Regions from separate parts of the Streptomyces sp. NPDC046881 genome, predicted to be linked through region 1. Evidence: riboswitches for the same ligand, from Rfam matches in the RefSeq annotation. Region 1 holds a riboswitch; each other region holds the start of a gene.
What was found. Region 1 has a riboswitch for cobalamin ahead of ABZ923_RS09420 (cobalamin biosynthesis protein). Riboswitches for the same ligand answer to the same signal wherever they lie in the genome.
Positions count from the first base shown of each region.

Region 2: another riboswitch for cobalamin. It lies ahead of ABZ923_RS38605 (HoxN/HupN/NixA family nickel/cobalt transporter); the one in region 1 lies ahead of ABZ923_RS09420 (cobalamin biosynthesis protein).
Region 3: another riboswitch for cobalamin. It lies ahead of ABZ923_RS32930 ((2Fe-2S) ferredoxin domain-containing protein); the one in region 1 lies ahead of ABZ923_RS09420 (cobalamin biosynthesis protein).

Region 1 covers NZ_JBEYXJ010000013.1:43,495-48,048, reverse strand. The annotation lists gene ABZ923_RS09435 (lysozyme) at 1-829, shown strand, start outside; gene ABZ923_RS09430 (inorganic phosphate transporter) at 973-2,220, shown strand; gene ABZ923_RS09425 (hypothetical protein) at 2,252-2,479, shown strand; cobalamin riboswitch at 2,610-2,752, shown strand; gene ABZ923_RS09420 (cobalamin biosynthesis protein) at 2,853-3,797, shown strand; gene ABZ923_RS09415 (cobyric acid synthase) at 3,794-4,554, shown strand, end outside.
Region 2 covers NZ_JBEYXJ010000160.1:9,930-14,483, reverse strand. The annotation lists gene ABZ923_RS38605 (HoxN/HupN/NixA family nickel/cobalt transporter) at 46-1,128, opposite strand; cobalamin riboswitch at 1,156-1,340, opposite strand; gene ABZ923_RS38600 (glycoside hydrolase family 13 protein) at 1,511-3,169, shown strand; gene ABZ923_RS38595 (DUF4142 domain-containing protein) at 3,190-3,942, opposite strand; gene ABZ923_RS38590 (DUF6445 family protein) at 4,170-4,554, shown strand, end outside.
Region 3 covers NZ_JBEYXJ010000101.1:23,853-28,406, forward strand. The annotation lists gene ABZ923_RS32910 (MFS transporter) at 1-451, opposite strand, end outside; gene ABZ923_RS32915 (histidine phosphatase family protein) at 633-1,214, shown strand; gene ABZ923_RS32920 (CbtA family protein) at 1,395-2,147, opposite strand; gene ABZ923_RS32925 (CbtB-domain containing protein) at 2,170-2,391, opposite strand; cobalamin riboswitch at 2,428-2,569, opposite strand; gene ABZ923_RS32930 ((2Fe-2S) ferredoxin domain-containing protein) at 2,671-3,048, opposite strand; cobalamin riboswitch at 3,109-3,231, opposite strand; gene ABZ923_RS32935 (superoxide dismutase) at 3,345-3,992, opposite strand; gene ABZ923_RS32940 (antibiotic biosynthesis monooxygenase family protein) at 4,244-4,554, shown strand, end outside.

The sequences.
Region 1 (4,554 bases):
CGCGGCGGCCACGGCGGCCCTCGCCCTCGCGGGCACCGCACCCGCGTCGGCCGGGCCGGCCGCCCCCGGCGATCCGGCACGAGGGGCCGAGGCAGCCGGCGCCTCGCAGCCGGCCGGAGCCTCGCAGGCAGCCGAAACGTCACAGCCCGCCGACGCCTCCGAGCCCGCCGGCCTGTCGGCGCTCGCCGCCGGGACGCCCCGGGGGCACGACGTCTCGTCCCACCAGAGGGGCGTCGACTGGGCCGCCGCCGCGGCGAAGGGCGCCACGTTCGTGTACGTCAAGGCGACCGAGTCCACGACCTACCGCAACCCGTACTTCTCCGGGCAGTACTCCGGCGCCCGCAAGGCCGGCCTGCTGCACGGCGCGTACCACTTCGCCCTGCCCGACCGGTCCTCCGGAGCCCGGCAGGCCGCGTACTTCGTGCGGCACGGCGGCGGCTGGCGGGCGGACGGCTGGACGCTGCCGCCCGCGCTGGACATCGAGTACAACCCGTACAGCGCGCGGCACAAGTGCTACGGGCTGGGCAAGGCCCGGATGGTCCGCTGGATCCGGTCCTTCAGCGACGAGGTCCGGCGGCAGACCGGCCGCCGTCCGGTGATCTACACCACGACCCAGTGGTGGAAGCTGTGCACCGGGAACAGCCGCGCCTTCTCCTCCTCGAACCCCCTGTGGATCGCCCGGCACGGCACCTCGCGGCCGGGGACGCTGCCGGGCGGCTGGCGCTACTGGACGTTCTGGCAGTACGCCACCAAGGGCCGGCTGCCGGGTGACCAGAATCTCTTCAACGGCCCGCTGAGCCGGCTGCGGATCCTGGCCCGGGGCCGGTAGCCAAGGGGCGCCTGGGGCGAGGAGCACAAGCGGAATCTCTCGCGCGCGTTACTGACACCCTCGCGCCCGCCTCAGTTCATCTTCCGTTCACCCAGGTTGCCTACGTTCGACCAGCCAATGACCTCGAACGATTGCCTGGGTAAATGGAAAGCTTCTCGCTGATCCTCGCGATAGTGGTCGTGACCGCTCTCGCGTTCGATTTCACGAACGGTTTCCACGACACCGCGAACGCGATGGCCACCACCATCTCGACAGGCGCCCTGAAGCCGAAGATCGCGGTGACCATGTCCGCCGCCCTCAACCTCGTGGGCGCCTTCCTCTCCGTGGAGGTCGCCAACACGATCTCCAAGGGTCTCGTCGACGAGACCGGCATCCGTCCCGAGGTCATCTTCGCCGCCCTGGTCGGCGCGATCCTCTGGAACCTGCTGACCTGGCTGGTGGGCCTGCCCTCCAGCTCCTCGCACGCCCTGATGGGCGGCCTGGTCGGCGCCACCGTCGCCTCCGCCGGCTTCGGCGCCGTCCACGGTGACGTCCTGGTCACCAAGGTGCTGCTGCCGGCCGTCGCCGCGCCGATCGTCGCGGGCCTGGCCTCGCTGCTGGCCACCCGGTTCTCCTACGGCATCGGCGGCACCGCGGACGGCGAGGCGACCCGCAAGGGCTACCGCGTCGGCCAGATCGCCTCCGCCGGCCTGGTCTCCCTGGCCCACGGCACCAACGACGCCCAGAAGACGATGGGCATCATCACCCTCGCCCTGGTGGCCGGCGGCTCGCTCGCCCCCGGCTCCAACCCTCCCACCTGGGTGATCCTCTCCGCCGGCCTGGCCATCGCGCTCGGCACCTACATCGGCGGCTGGCGCATCATCCGCACCATGGGCAAGGGCCTGACCGACCTGGAGCCGCGCCAGGGCTTCGCCGCGCAGACCAGCGCCGCGACCGCCATCCTGGCCTCCTCGCACCTCGGCTTCTCCCTCTCCACCACGCACGTCGTCTCCGGCTCGGTGATGGGCGCGGGTCTGGGCCGCAAGGGCGGCGTGGTCCGCTGGTCCACCGCGACCCGCATGTTCGTCGCCTGGGCGCTGACCCTGCCGGCCGCCGCGCTGGTCGGCGCGGGTGCCGAGGCCGTCACCGGCCTGGGTGACTGGGGCACCGCCGTCGTCGCCGTCTTCCTCGTCGCCGCGAGCGCCGCGATCTGGAAGATCTCCCGCCGCGAGGTCGTCGACCACACCAACGTGGTCGAGGAGAGCGACGAGCCGGCCGGTGTGGTCACCACCGCCATCGCCGCCGTGATCCCGCCGCCCACCGCCGCGGTCGCCGCCGAGCTGGACCTCGCGTTCCCGCAGCAGAACACCGCCCCCGCCGAACCGGCCAGCCCGCCGGCCGCCGCGGTCTGACCCCGAGCACCCGGTTACCGAAGGAAGCACTATGAAGATCGACTGGGCAGCCCTGGGCTCCGTGTTCGGCGTCAGCCTCGTGGTCACGGTGGGCCTGGTGGCCCTGTTCACCCTCGGCATCGCGGGCCTGAACCGCCGTGAGAAGGCCGTGGCGCAGGGCGGTTCCGCCGGCCTCGCCGTCACCGGCGCCTACCTCTGCTTCGCGGCGTGCGCGGCGGCGGTGGCGTACGGCATCAACCTGATCGTGGCCAAGGCCTGACCGATCATCCGAGAGGCTCCCCTTCCCGTGTCGGGCAGGGGAGCCTCTGCCGTTGTCCCATCAGGCCCGCACGCCCCGCGGTGTGGGGATCGGCACACTCTCCCCTCGCAGGTCAAAGGCAGGTTGACGGCCGTTCCGGGCACGTGGTGGACTGCCCAGGCCATGTACGGCGGCAGGAGAGGAAGCCGGTGCGAATCCGGCGCGGTCCCGCCACTGTCACCGGGGAATGAACCCCGGGAGCCAGGAACTCTCACCGCCGATTCACGTCGAACCAGGGCGCGGACACCCTGAGTGAGGACACATATCGCCATGCTCGGCTGCCGATCGAGGACCCGTACCAGGCCCGTTCCTGTTCCCACGGCCGGCTGAGCCGATGGGTGCCGATCGCACATACGCGTACGGCGCCGCCGCCGGCGTCCTCGGGGACCTGCTTCTCGGCGATCCGCGCCGCGGACATCCCGTCGCCGTGTTCGGCCGGGCGGCGGGCGCCGCGGAAGGCGCGTTGTGGCACGACCACCGCGGCTGGGGCGCCCTGCACACCGCCGTGTGCGCCGGCGGCGCCGTCGCACTCGGCGCACTGGCCGCGCGTACCGTACGCCCCTCCCGTACCGCCTCCGTCGCGCTGACCGCCGCCGCCACCTGGGCCGTCGTGGGCGGCACCTCGCTCGCCCGGGAGGCCCGCACGATCGGGCGCGCCCTGGAGTCGGGGGACGTCGAGGCGGCCCGGGCGCGGCTGCCCCACCTGTGCGGCCGGGACCCGCAGGCGCTGGACGCCGACGGCATCGCCCGGGCCGTGGTCGAGTCGGTCGCCGAGAACACCTCCGACGCGGTCGTCGGCGCCCTCGTGTGGGGTGCGGTGGCCGGGGTTCCGGGGCTGCTCGGGTTCCGGGCGGTCAACACCCTGGACGCGATGGTGGGTCACCGGTCGCCCCGCTTCCGGCGCTTCGGCTGGGCCGCCGCCCGCCTCGACGACGTCGCCGGCTGGCCGGGGGCCCGGCTGACCGCCGTGCTCGCCGCCGCGGCCGGACCGGATCCGCGCGGTGCCCTGCGCGCCTGGAAGGCCGACGCGCACCGGCACCCGAGCCCCAACGCCGGGCCTGTGGAGGCCTCCTTCGCCGGTGCCCTCGGCGTCCGCCTGGGCGGGACGCTCTCCTACGGCGGCCGGGTCGAGCACCGCCCGGTGCTCAACGGTGCCACCGGACGGCCGGTCCGGGTCACCGACATCGACCGGGCCGTACGGCTCTCCCGCCGCGTCGGCCTGCTCGCCCTCGGCAGCACGCTCGCCGCGCGCCGACTGCTGAAAGGACGCGGGAAGTGAACGGTGGTCTCCTCGTCGCCGGCACGACCTCCGACGCCGGCAAGAGCGTCGTGACGGCCGGTATCTGCCGCTGGCTGGTCCGCCAGGGCGTGAAGGTCGCGCCGTTCAAGGCGCAGAACATGTCCCTCAACTCGTTCGTGACGCGCGAGGGCGCCGAGATCGGCCGGGCGCAGGCGATGCAGGCCCAGGCCTGCCGGATCGAGCCGACCGCGCTGATGAACCCGGTGCTGCTCAAGCCCGGCGGCGAGCAGAGCAGCCAGGTGGTGCTGCTGGGCAGGCCGGTGGGCGAGCTGAGCGCGCGCGGGTACCACGGCGGGCGCCAGCAGCGGCTGCTGGGCACGGTGCTGGACTGCCTGGCCGAGTTGCGGGGCACGTATGACGCGGTGATCTGTGAGGGGGCGGGCAGTCCGGCCGAGATCAACCTGCGCCGGACCGACATCGTCAACATGGGGATCGCGCGCAACGCGCGGCTGCCCGTGCTCGTCGTCGGCGACATCGACCGCGGGGGTGTCTTCGCGTCCTTCTTCGGCACGGTGGCCCTGCTCTCGCCGGAGGACCAGGAGCTGGTCGCCGGCTTCCTGGTGAACAAGTTCCGCGGCGACGTCTCCCTGCTGGAGCCGGGGCTGGACATGCTGCGGAACCTCACCGGGCGGCGGACGTACGGCGTGCTGCCCTTCCGGCACGGGCTCGGCATCGACGAGGAGGACGGACTCCGCGTGTCGCTGCGGGGCACCGTACGGGAGTCCGCGGTCACTCC
Region 2 (4,554 bases), on a different contig from region 1:
ATGATCCACCAACGCTGATCATTTGAAGACACCGCCTAGGACCGGCTACTCGGCGGCGGTGGCGGTGGCCGTCCAGCGCTCCTCGACCCGGGCGACCTTCCAGTACGCCAGCGCCGCCGCCCACACCACCACGAACAGGCCGACGATGAGGTAGCCGACGTTGTCCAGGTCGAGGCCGGCGATCCAGCCGGTGACGTCGTCGTGCAGGCCGAACTTCTCGTGCAGGACGCCGACCAGCTCGATGGTGCCGATGAAGAAGGCCACGGCGATGGACAGGCCGGTGATGGCGAGGTTGTAGAAGACCTTGCGGACCGGGTTGGAGAACGCCCACTGGTAGGCGAAGTTCATGAACGTGCCGTCGAGCGTGTCGAACAGGCTCATCCCGGCGGCGAAGAGCAGGGGCAGGCAGAGGATCGCGTACCAGGGCAGCCCGGCCGCCGCGCCCGAGCCCGCCATCACCATCAGCGTGACCTCGGTGGCCGTGTCGAAGCCGAGCCCGAACAGGAAACCCAGCGGGTACATCTGCCCCGGGCGCGAGACGGACCTGGTGAGCCGCCCGAGCACGCGGTTCATGAAGCCCCGCGAGTCCAGGTGCTGCTCCAGCTCCTTCTCGTCGTACGCCCCCGCGCGCATCGCCCGGAACACCTTGAGGATGCCGAGCAGCGCCACCAGGTTGAGCGCGGCGATGAGGTACAGGAACGTCCCGGAGACCGTCGTGCCGAGGAAGCCCAGCACCTGGTGGGTGGTGGACCCCTCGTTCGTCACCTTCCCCGCCAGCGAGGTGCCGCCCGCGATGAGCAGGGCCAGCAGCACCACGACACTGGAGTGCCCGAGCGCGAACCAGAACCCCACCGACACCGGCCGCTTGCCGTCGGCCATCAGCTTGCGCGTGGTGTTGTCGATCGCGGCGATGTGATCGGCGTCGAACGCGTGCCGCATGCCGAGGGTGTAGGCCGTGATGCCGAGGCCCACCCCGAACACGTCGGTGCCCACCTTGTAGTGGCGGGGCGCGACCAGGAGGTACAGGATCCCGAAGGCGACGACGTGCAGGGCGACGATCACCGCCATCAGCCCCACCGTCTTGACGGTGTCCTCGCGCCGCCAGCGGAAAGACGCAGCATCGGCCATCGGGTTCACGCTCCAACACCTCGTGGATCACTTCGTGACTGCCGTGGCCGGTCTCCTGGCTGACGGGTCGAACGTCCGCCGTCCCTGCCTTCCCGGTCGTACGACCAGTGGCCCGGCGGATGCCGGACGGAACGGGAACTCCCCGATCACAGTGGCGAGGGCCGCGTCGACCTTCCATCGACTTCCCGAACACCACGGCCCGTCCACCGTAGGCGGGCACGCGGTTTCCTGCATAGCCGCCTACCGGCGCGGGTAGGCAAGATCACAAACGCTGTGCGCCCTGCGCCGTCCGTCGCGTGGCGCCGTACCGCGCGTTCCCTTTCCGGGCAATGTGGACAGATACAGATTCCGTACCGTCGTCCGTCCCCCCATGGGAGCCCGTATGGCAGACCACTCGCCGGACCTCTCGTCCAGGAACCCCGACTGGTGGCGGCAGGCCGTCATCTACCAGGTCTATCCGCGCAGTTTCGCCGACGCCGACGGTGACGGCCTCGGCGACCTGCGGGGCATCGCCGAGCGGATGGACCACGTGGCCGCGCTCGGCGTGGACGCCCTGTGGCTGAGCCCCTTCTACCCCTCCGAACTCGCCGACGGCGGCTACGACGTCATCGACCCGCGCGGGGTCGACGAGCGCCTCGGCACGCTGGAGGACTTCGACGCCCTGGTCGCCGAGGCGCACCGGCTCGGGCTCAAGGTCGTCGTGGACATCGTCCCCAACCACACCTCGCACCTGCACCCCTGGTTCCAGGAGGCGCTGCGGGCCGGGCCCGGCTCGGCCGCCCGGGAACGCTACGTCTTCCGGCCGGGGCGCGGGGCGCACGGGGAACTGCCGCCCAGCGACTGGCAGTCGGTGTTCGGCGGCAGCGCCTGGCGGCGGGTGCCGGACGGGGAGTGGTACCTGCACCTCTTCGCCCCCGAGCAGCCCGACCTCAACTGGGACAACGAGGAGGTCCGCGCCGACTTCCGCACCACCCTGCGGTTCTGGTCCGACCGGGGCGTGGACGGCTTCCGCGTCGACGTCGCCCACGGCCTGGCCAAGGACCTCACCGAGCCGCTGCGGGACGTCGGCGACATCGGCGCGACCGGCGAGGAGGCGCTGCCCCGGGTGGCGCCGGGCAGCCACCCGTACTGGGACCGCGACGAGGTGCACGAGATCTACCGCGACTGGCGCAAGCTCTTCGACGCCTACAGCCCGCCCCGCACGGCCGTCGCCGAGGCCTGGGTGCCGGGCGCCCGCCGGGCCCTGTACGCCCGCCCGGACGAACTGGGCCAGGCGTTCAACTTCGAGTACCTGGAGGCGCGCTGGGATGCCGAGGAGCTGCGGGACGTCATCACCGCCTCGCTGGCCACGGCCCACACCGCCGGAGCCTCCGCGACCTGGGTGCTGTCCAACCACGACGTCGTACGGCACGCCTCCCGGCTCATGCTGCCGCCCGGCACCGATCCGGCCGCCTGGCTGCTCTCCCAGGGCACCGCGCCCGCGGTCGACCCGGCGGCCGGACTGCGCCGGGCGCGGGCGGCGAGCCTGCTGATGCTGGCGCTGCCCGGGTCGGCGTACCTCTACCAGGGCGAGGAACTCGGCCTGCCCGAGGTCGCCGACCTGCCCACCGAGGTGCTCCAGGACCCGATCTGGGAGCAGACCGGCCATGTCCGCAAGGGCCGCGACGGCTGCCGGGTGCCGCTGCCGTGGACGACGACCGGACCGTCGTACGGCTTCGGGCCCGGGGCCGGCTGGCTGCCGCAGCCGGCGTCGTTCGCGGCGTACGCCGTCGAGGCGCAGGCCGGCGCCGAGGGCTCCACGCTGGAGCTGTACCGCACGGCGCTGCGGCTGCGCCGCAAGCTGCTGGAGGGGGAGACGCTGGCCTGGACGCCGGACACGCCCGCCGGCGTGCTGGACTTCGCCCGCACCGAGGGCTGGCGCAACGTCACCAACCTCGGCCCGGACCCGGTCCCGCTGCCGCCGGGCGAGGTCCTGCTGGCCAGCACACCCCTGCCGACGGACAGGACCCTCCCGCCGGACACCACCGTGTGGCTGGGCTAGGCCCTGTCGTGTGAAAGACCTCAGCCCCCCGTCGGAGCCGGGTCCGGGCTCGCCCCCGCGGCCGGGGCGCCGCCGCCGCTGATGAGGCCGCTGATGTCCACCGGGCTGGCGGTGGCGGTCGCCGGCGGGGTGAGCACCACCTCCGGCTGGCCGGGGGCCGGGGCCGGCGGGGTCAGGTCCGAGTTGGGCAGCTTCGGCGGGGTGGTCTGCTGGAACAGGGTCTGGTCGAAGTCGACCAGACCCGTCTTCTCCATCACGGTCATGTGGTCGAGCACGGTGTCGTTGGCCTGGTCGGCGAGGGCCCGGATCAACGAGTTCTTGGTGGTGGAGCGGATCTTCGCGATCGCGTTGAAGATCGAACCGTGCGTCATGCGCAGGATGTTGGCGAAGTCGGTGTCGAACTGCTTGCCGGTGTCCGACTTCAACGTGTTCACGAAGCCCTCCTGCTGGGGGCTCGCCACGTTGGGCAGCGTGATGTTCAGCATCGGCGCGATCTTGCGGCAGGTGGTGTCCAGCGCCGCGTGCCCGTCGATCAGGTGCTGGCTGGCCGTGATCACCGCCTTGGAGCCGCCCTTCTGCAGCCCGATCTGGCCCACCGGGTACTCCCACAGACCCGCCGCACGCACCTTCACCACGAAGTCCCGGTCCTGCTCGGTGAGGGGGCCCCACTGGGTGTTGGCGATGACACGGTCCTGGGCGGTGGAGACCTTGTCCAGGCCGAGCATGCCCGGGTAGGCGAGAGCGGTGAGGGTCAGGGCCATCGCACCGCCCACGAAGAGCGTTCCCGTCGCGTTCCGCGAAAAGCGCACCGTTCCTCCTGCAGGGGTTCCCGCCCGTGGGCGGTTCCGACGCACAGCAGTACGGATGCGAAGGCCGTTCGTCTCGGTGCCGCCGGGTAAAGAATCACCGAAGCCTGTTGGCGAACGGTTGATCGTTCCTGGGCGGAAGGTTGACCTGTCCGCGGGAGAAGGCAGACCGGGCCCGCCCCTAGATTCGCCGCATGCCCCCACAGCCCCCGCCCCGCCCGCCGGCCGCGCTGCCCGTCCTGCCCTACCGCAAGCCCACCAAGGGCCGCGACTACTGGGTGCTGGACGACGTCCTGCCCGGCGTCGACGCGGTACGGCAGCGGTGCCTGGACAAGGACGACTGGGTGCGGGGATATCCGTACACCTCCGAGACCTGGCCCGGGCTGCGTGCGATGCCCGGCCTCGAACCCGGCGAACTCGCCCGCGTCGAGCGGCTGGTGAAGAAGGCGACCGGGGCGAAGGAGCTGTGGGTGCAGCAGGCGCCCGGCGGCGGCACCCTCAACCACAACTGCGTGCAGGTGGTCGGCGAGGGCGAGAGCGAGCCCCGCCCGCACACCGACTCCCGCGCCCTGTGCCGGT
Region 3 (4,554 bases), on a different contig from region 1:
CGTGGACGGCGAAGCCCCGGCCGCGTCCGGTCGCGGCCGTGGCGTGCGAGAGCAGGGTGTCCTTCGCCGGGGAGCGCACCGCCTTGCCGACCCGTTCGGCCACGACCAGGGCGCAGGCCGCCCACAGAACACCGACCACGCCCAGCGGCGGCACGGAGAGCACGGTCAGGGCGTACCCGGCGATCGACAGGCCCCAGAAGCGGCGCGTGCGGTCGGCCAGCGGGCCGGACACCAGGCGCAGTCCCAGTGCCGCCGCCTCACCGGCGCCGGTGACCACCCCTACGACCAGGGCGGAGGCGCCGAGGGACGCCAGCAGGGGGCCGGTGACGGAGCGGGCCCCCTCGTACACGAAGTCGGCGAGCAGGCTGACCAGGCCGAACCAGACGACGAACCGCCACGGCCTCATCCCGCCCGGCCCCGGCCCCTCGGTCCCCGTTGCTCTCTCGCCCACGACGCCTCCGCAACCCCACACGCCGAAGCATGCCGCACACCGGACCGCACCGGGGCGCGCAGGGAGCTCCGCATACGGATGCTAGGTTCGCGAGGACGCGGCACGCGGTGAGCGGCCGGCGCCGGCGCTCGCCCTGCCGGTCGGGTCCCGCGCCCAGGACACCAGTGACAGGAGGGCCCGTGTGACCAGTCGAGTCCTGCTCGTCACGCCCGCGATGAGCGTCTCGCTGCGGCAGGCCCGCTTCGACGACGGCGCCTCCCTCGACGACGGCGGTGCGGCGCGGGCCCGTTCGGCGGCCGGGTCGCTGCCCGCCGCGGCGCGGGTGCTGGTCTCCCCCGGCGCGCGCTGTCGTGAGACGGCCGCCGCACTGGGCCTGGACGGCGTGCCGGCGGCGGAGCTGGCCGGTCTGGACGTGGGCCGCTGGCGGGGCCGCACCCTGGACGAGGTGGGGGCGGACGAGCCGGAGGCGGTGGGCCGCTGGCTCACCGACCCCGCCTGCGCGCCGCACGGCGGCGAGTCGGTCCGGGACCTGTGCGGCCGGATCGCACGCTGGCTGGCCGACGCCCAGGCCGTGGGGGGCCGTACGCTCGCCGTGGTCGAACCGGAGGTGGTGCGGGCCGCCGTCGTGGCGGCGCTGGACCTGCCCGCCGCGCTCTTCTGGCGTCTCGACGTGCCACCGCTCACCGTGACCGAACTCAGCGGCCGGGCCGGCCGGTGGAACCTGCGGCTGGGGCGTCCGCCGGCGGCCCCGGAGGCGGACTAGGTCCTTTCGTTCGGCGTGATCCGAACGACAGGCCGTGGGGTCTGCCGGCCCGCGCCGCGCGGTCTGCTCCTGGCGGGTGTCCGGCGCGCGTGCGTCGTCGTCTCGGGTGGTGCAGCGGCCGCTCGAACGCCGGAGGCCCCCCGGATGGTTCCGAAGGGCCCCCGGTCGTCCGGAAGGAGGTCAGTGCGCGGCCGGTACCGCTCGTGCGCGGCCGGCCCTGGCCGGCCGGGGGTTCAGCAGCCGCTCGGCCGACTCGCCGAAGGCGAGCCCGAATCCGCCCCACAGGACGGCCTGGATGGCCAGCGCGGACAGCCGGAACCGCCACAGCAGGGTGGCCGGGAAGTCCCGCGGCACCTCGTTGACGGCCGGCAGGAACGCGTAGGCCAAGCCGACGGCGACGGCGAACGCGGCCACCGCGGCCACGGTCGCCCACCAGGTGCCCAGGGCGGGCGCCAGGCGTCGGCCGAGGAGGGTGGCGGCGACCGCCAGGAGGACGCCGAGCAGCATCATCAGGAAGTACAGGCCGGTCCGCTTGCCGATGGTGCCGGGGTCGCCGACCGACGGCGGGTTGGCCGGGTACTTCAGGAACGGCACGACGTACACGGTGAGCAGCGCGCAGCCGGACAGCAGCAGCGCCGTGGCGCGCGGACCGATCCGGCCGACCCGGCCGAGCGCGAAGCAGAAGGCGAGCGCGGCGATGCCGCCGAAGGCGACCCCGTAGACGAGGACGCCGGTGGCGAGGCCCGCGGTGGACTGGAGGGAGCGGGAGACGACTTCCGTCCCGTGCTCGTGGGAGTGGGCGTCCTCGAAGCCGATCGCCTTGTCGACGCTCGGCTCACCGAGGAAGTAGGCCGCGATCAGGGCGAGCACGCCGGCCGCGAGGCCGGCGAGCATGCCCCGTACGAGGAGGTTCCGTACGGTTGCGGAATTCATGGGCGGGCGGTGTCCCCTCGCGTCAGTGGCAGGGGAAACCGAGCAGATGGCGGGCGTCGTGCACCCACTCGTGGACGTCCGTGCCGTTGAGCACGGAGGTGGCGCCCTGCTCGGCGCCGACGAAGTAGAGCAGGACCAGCATCAGGATGCCGAAGAAGACCGCCCAGGGAGCTATCGCCTTCAGCGGCAGCTTCGCGGGGACGGCGGGAGTGGTGGCGGTCGGCTGGGCGACGGTCTGCGCCATGGCAGAACCTCCTCTGGGAATTCGCGTCCCATCTCGGTGGTGCACAGGACGACGGCCCCGGGTCTGACTCACGGGCACCCTCGCGGGGCCCGCACACAGTGGCGCGACCGTGCCGGACTCTCACCGGCTTCCGTTATGCCGTCGTCGATTTCGGACAGACCGTACCGCGGGATCGGAGCCCCGCCAAGACCGCCTCCGACCGGCGTGATCTTCCTCTCGTGCCGGGTGAACGGCCGTGTGCCCGGTGGGTCGGCGGTGGCGCGATCCGACCGGTCCGGCTCAGGGCTCCGCGCGCCGGCGCGGTGGGGTGAAGGCGTACAGGTCGAGGATGTCGGGCCGGGGAGCCACGCCCGGGCCACCGGCGCGCACCCAGGCGACGATGTCCTCGGTCGCGTCGGGGTCGTTGACCAGCCCGAGCCAGACCGGTCGCGCGCCGGCGGCCCGGCCTGCGGTGGAGGGTTGTACGACGATGACGTTGGCCTGGTCGCACACGTCGAGGCAGTCGGAGACGCGCACGGGCATCTCCGCCCGCAACCGCGCGGTCTGCGCCGCGTGATCGCCCGTCACCTTGGGGCTGCCGCAGCAGCAGTCCCGGCACACGACGACCCGGCACGGCACCGGTCCGCCCGCTGTCTTTTCCGTCGGCCTGTCGGGCATACCGCGCCGCTCCCCTCCCGGGGAGATCCGCCCCGGTGTCGCATGAGGAGGCGACCGCGTGAGTCTCCTGGCTCCCGGGTCGTCGCTCGTCCCGCCTTCCCACCCCGTCGGGGGCGGTGGCCTGCCGGAACTCGCTCACCGGTCACAGTGGCGGGACCGCGCCGGATTCGCACCGGCTTCCTCGGACCGCCGTCGCCTTGTGTCGCCGGTCATCATGTCATCACCGGTGGCGGCCCGTCACCCGGCCGCCGTGCGGCGGGTCTCCCGCGCGCGGTACGCCCGCGGGAGACCCCTCGTCACGGGGCGAGCAGCAGCACGTCCGTGCGGGACTTGGCCGCCTCGAAACGACGGGCGACGTCCTGCCAGTTGACGACCTGCCACATCGCCTCGACGAAGTCCACCTTCTGGTTCCTGTACTGCAGGTAGAAGGCGTGCTCCCAGGCGTCGAAGACCAGGAGCGGGGTGGAGCCCTGGCCGACGTTGCCCTGGTGGTCGTAGACCTGCTCCACGATCAGGCGGCCGCTCAGCGGCTCGTGGGCGAGCACGCCCCAGCCCGAACCCTGCGTGGTGGCCGCGGCCTTGGACAGCTGGGTCCTGAAGGCGGCGAAGGAGCCGAAGGACTCCTTGATCGCCTCGGCCAGCTCGCCCACGCCGTCGGCGGCCAGGGGCTCGCCGCCGCCGTCCTTCGGACCGGTCATGTTCTGCCAGTAGATGCTGTGCAGGATGTGCCCGGAGAGGTGGAAGGCCAGGTTCTTCTCCAGGCCGTTGACCGAGCCCCAGGCGTCCTTGTCCCGTGCCTCGGCGAGCTGTTCCACGGTGTCGTTCGCGCCCTTCACGTAGGCCGCGTGGTGCTTGTCGTGGTGCAGCTCGATGATCTCCGGGCTGATCACCGGCGCGAGCGCCGAGTAGTCGTACGGAAGTTCCGGGAGCGTGTACAGCGCCATGTCCAACGTCCTCCGACGTTATTGCGAATAAGATGCAAGTGCAAGCTACCAGCAGGAACGGCTGAACGCCGATCAGTCCTTGGGCCTAGGACCGGATCCACGCCCAGCGGGCCGTCAGTCACCCGAAATGACTAATGACGGAGCGTGCATCCCTTGTCTCCACTGGGTCGTCGCCCATTCGGAGTTGCAGCCGTCCGAGGGACATGAGTCCGTTGGTGTCGTGTCCGTCCGGCTCTCACACAGGAGGAGACATGGGCGCCAACGACAACGGCCGATCGGCCGACAAGCTGAGCGTGGTTTTCGCGGTCCGCGTGATCGAGGGCGGCGAACAGGGATTCCTGGATCTGTACGAGCAGCTCCGGAAGTCCGTGTCCAGCACCCCCGGACACATCGTCGAGCGGCTCGGCGAACCCGTCGACGACTCCCGCCAGTGGGTGATCACCAGCGAATGGCGGACCGCCGAGGACTTCTTCGCCTGGCAGCAGAGCGCGGAGCACCAGGAGTTGGTGGCCCCGCTGCGCCAGTTCGTCGACCAGCGGCAGTCGATGCGGTTCCGGGTGAT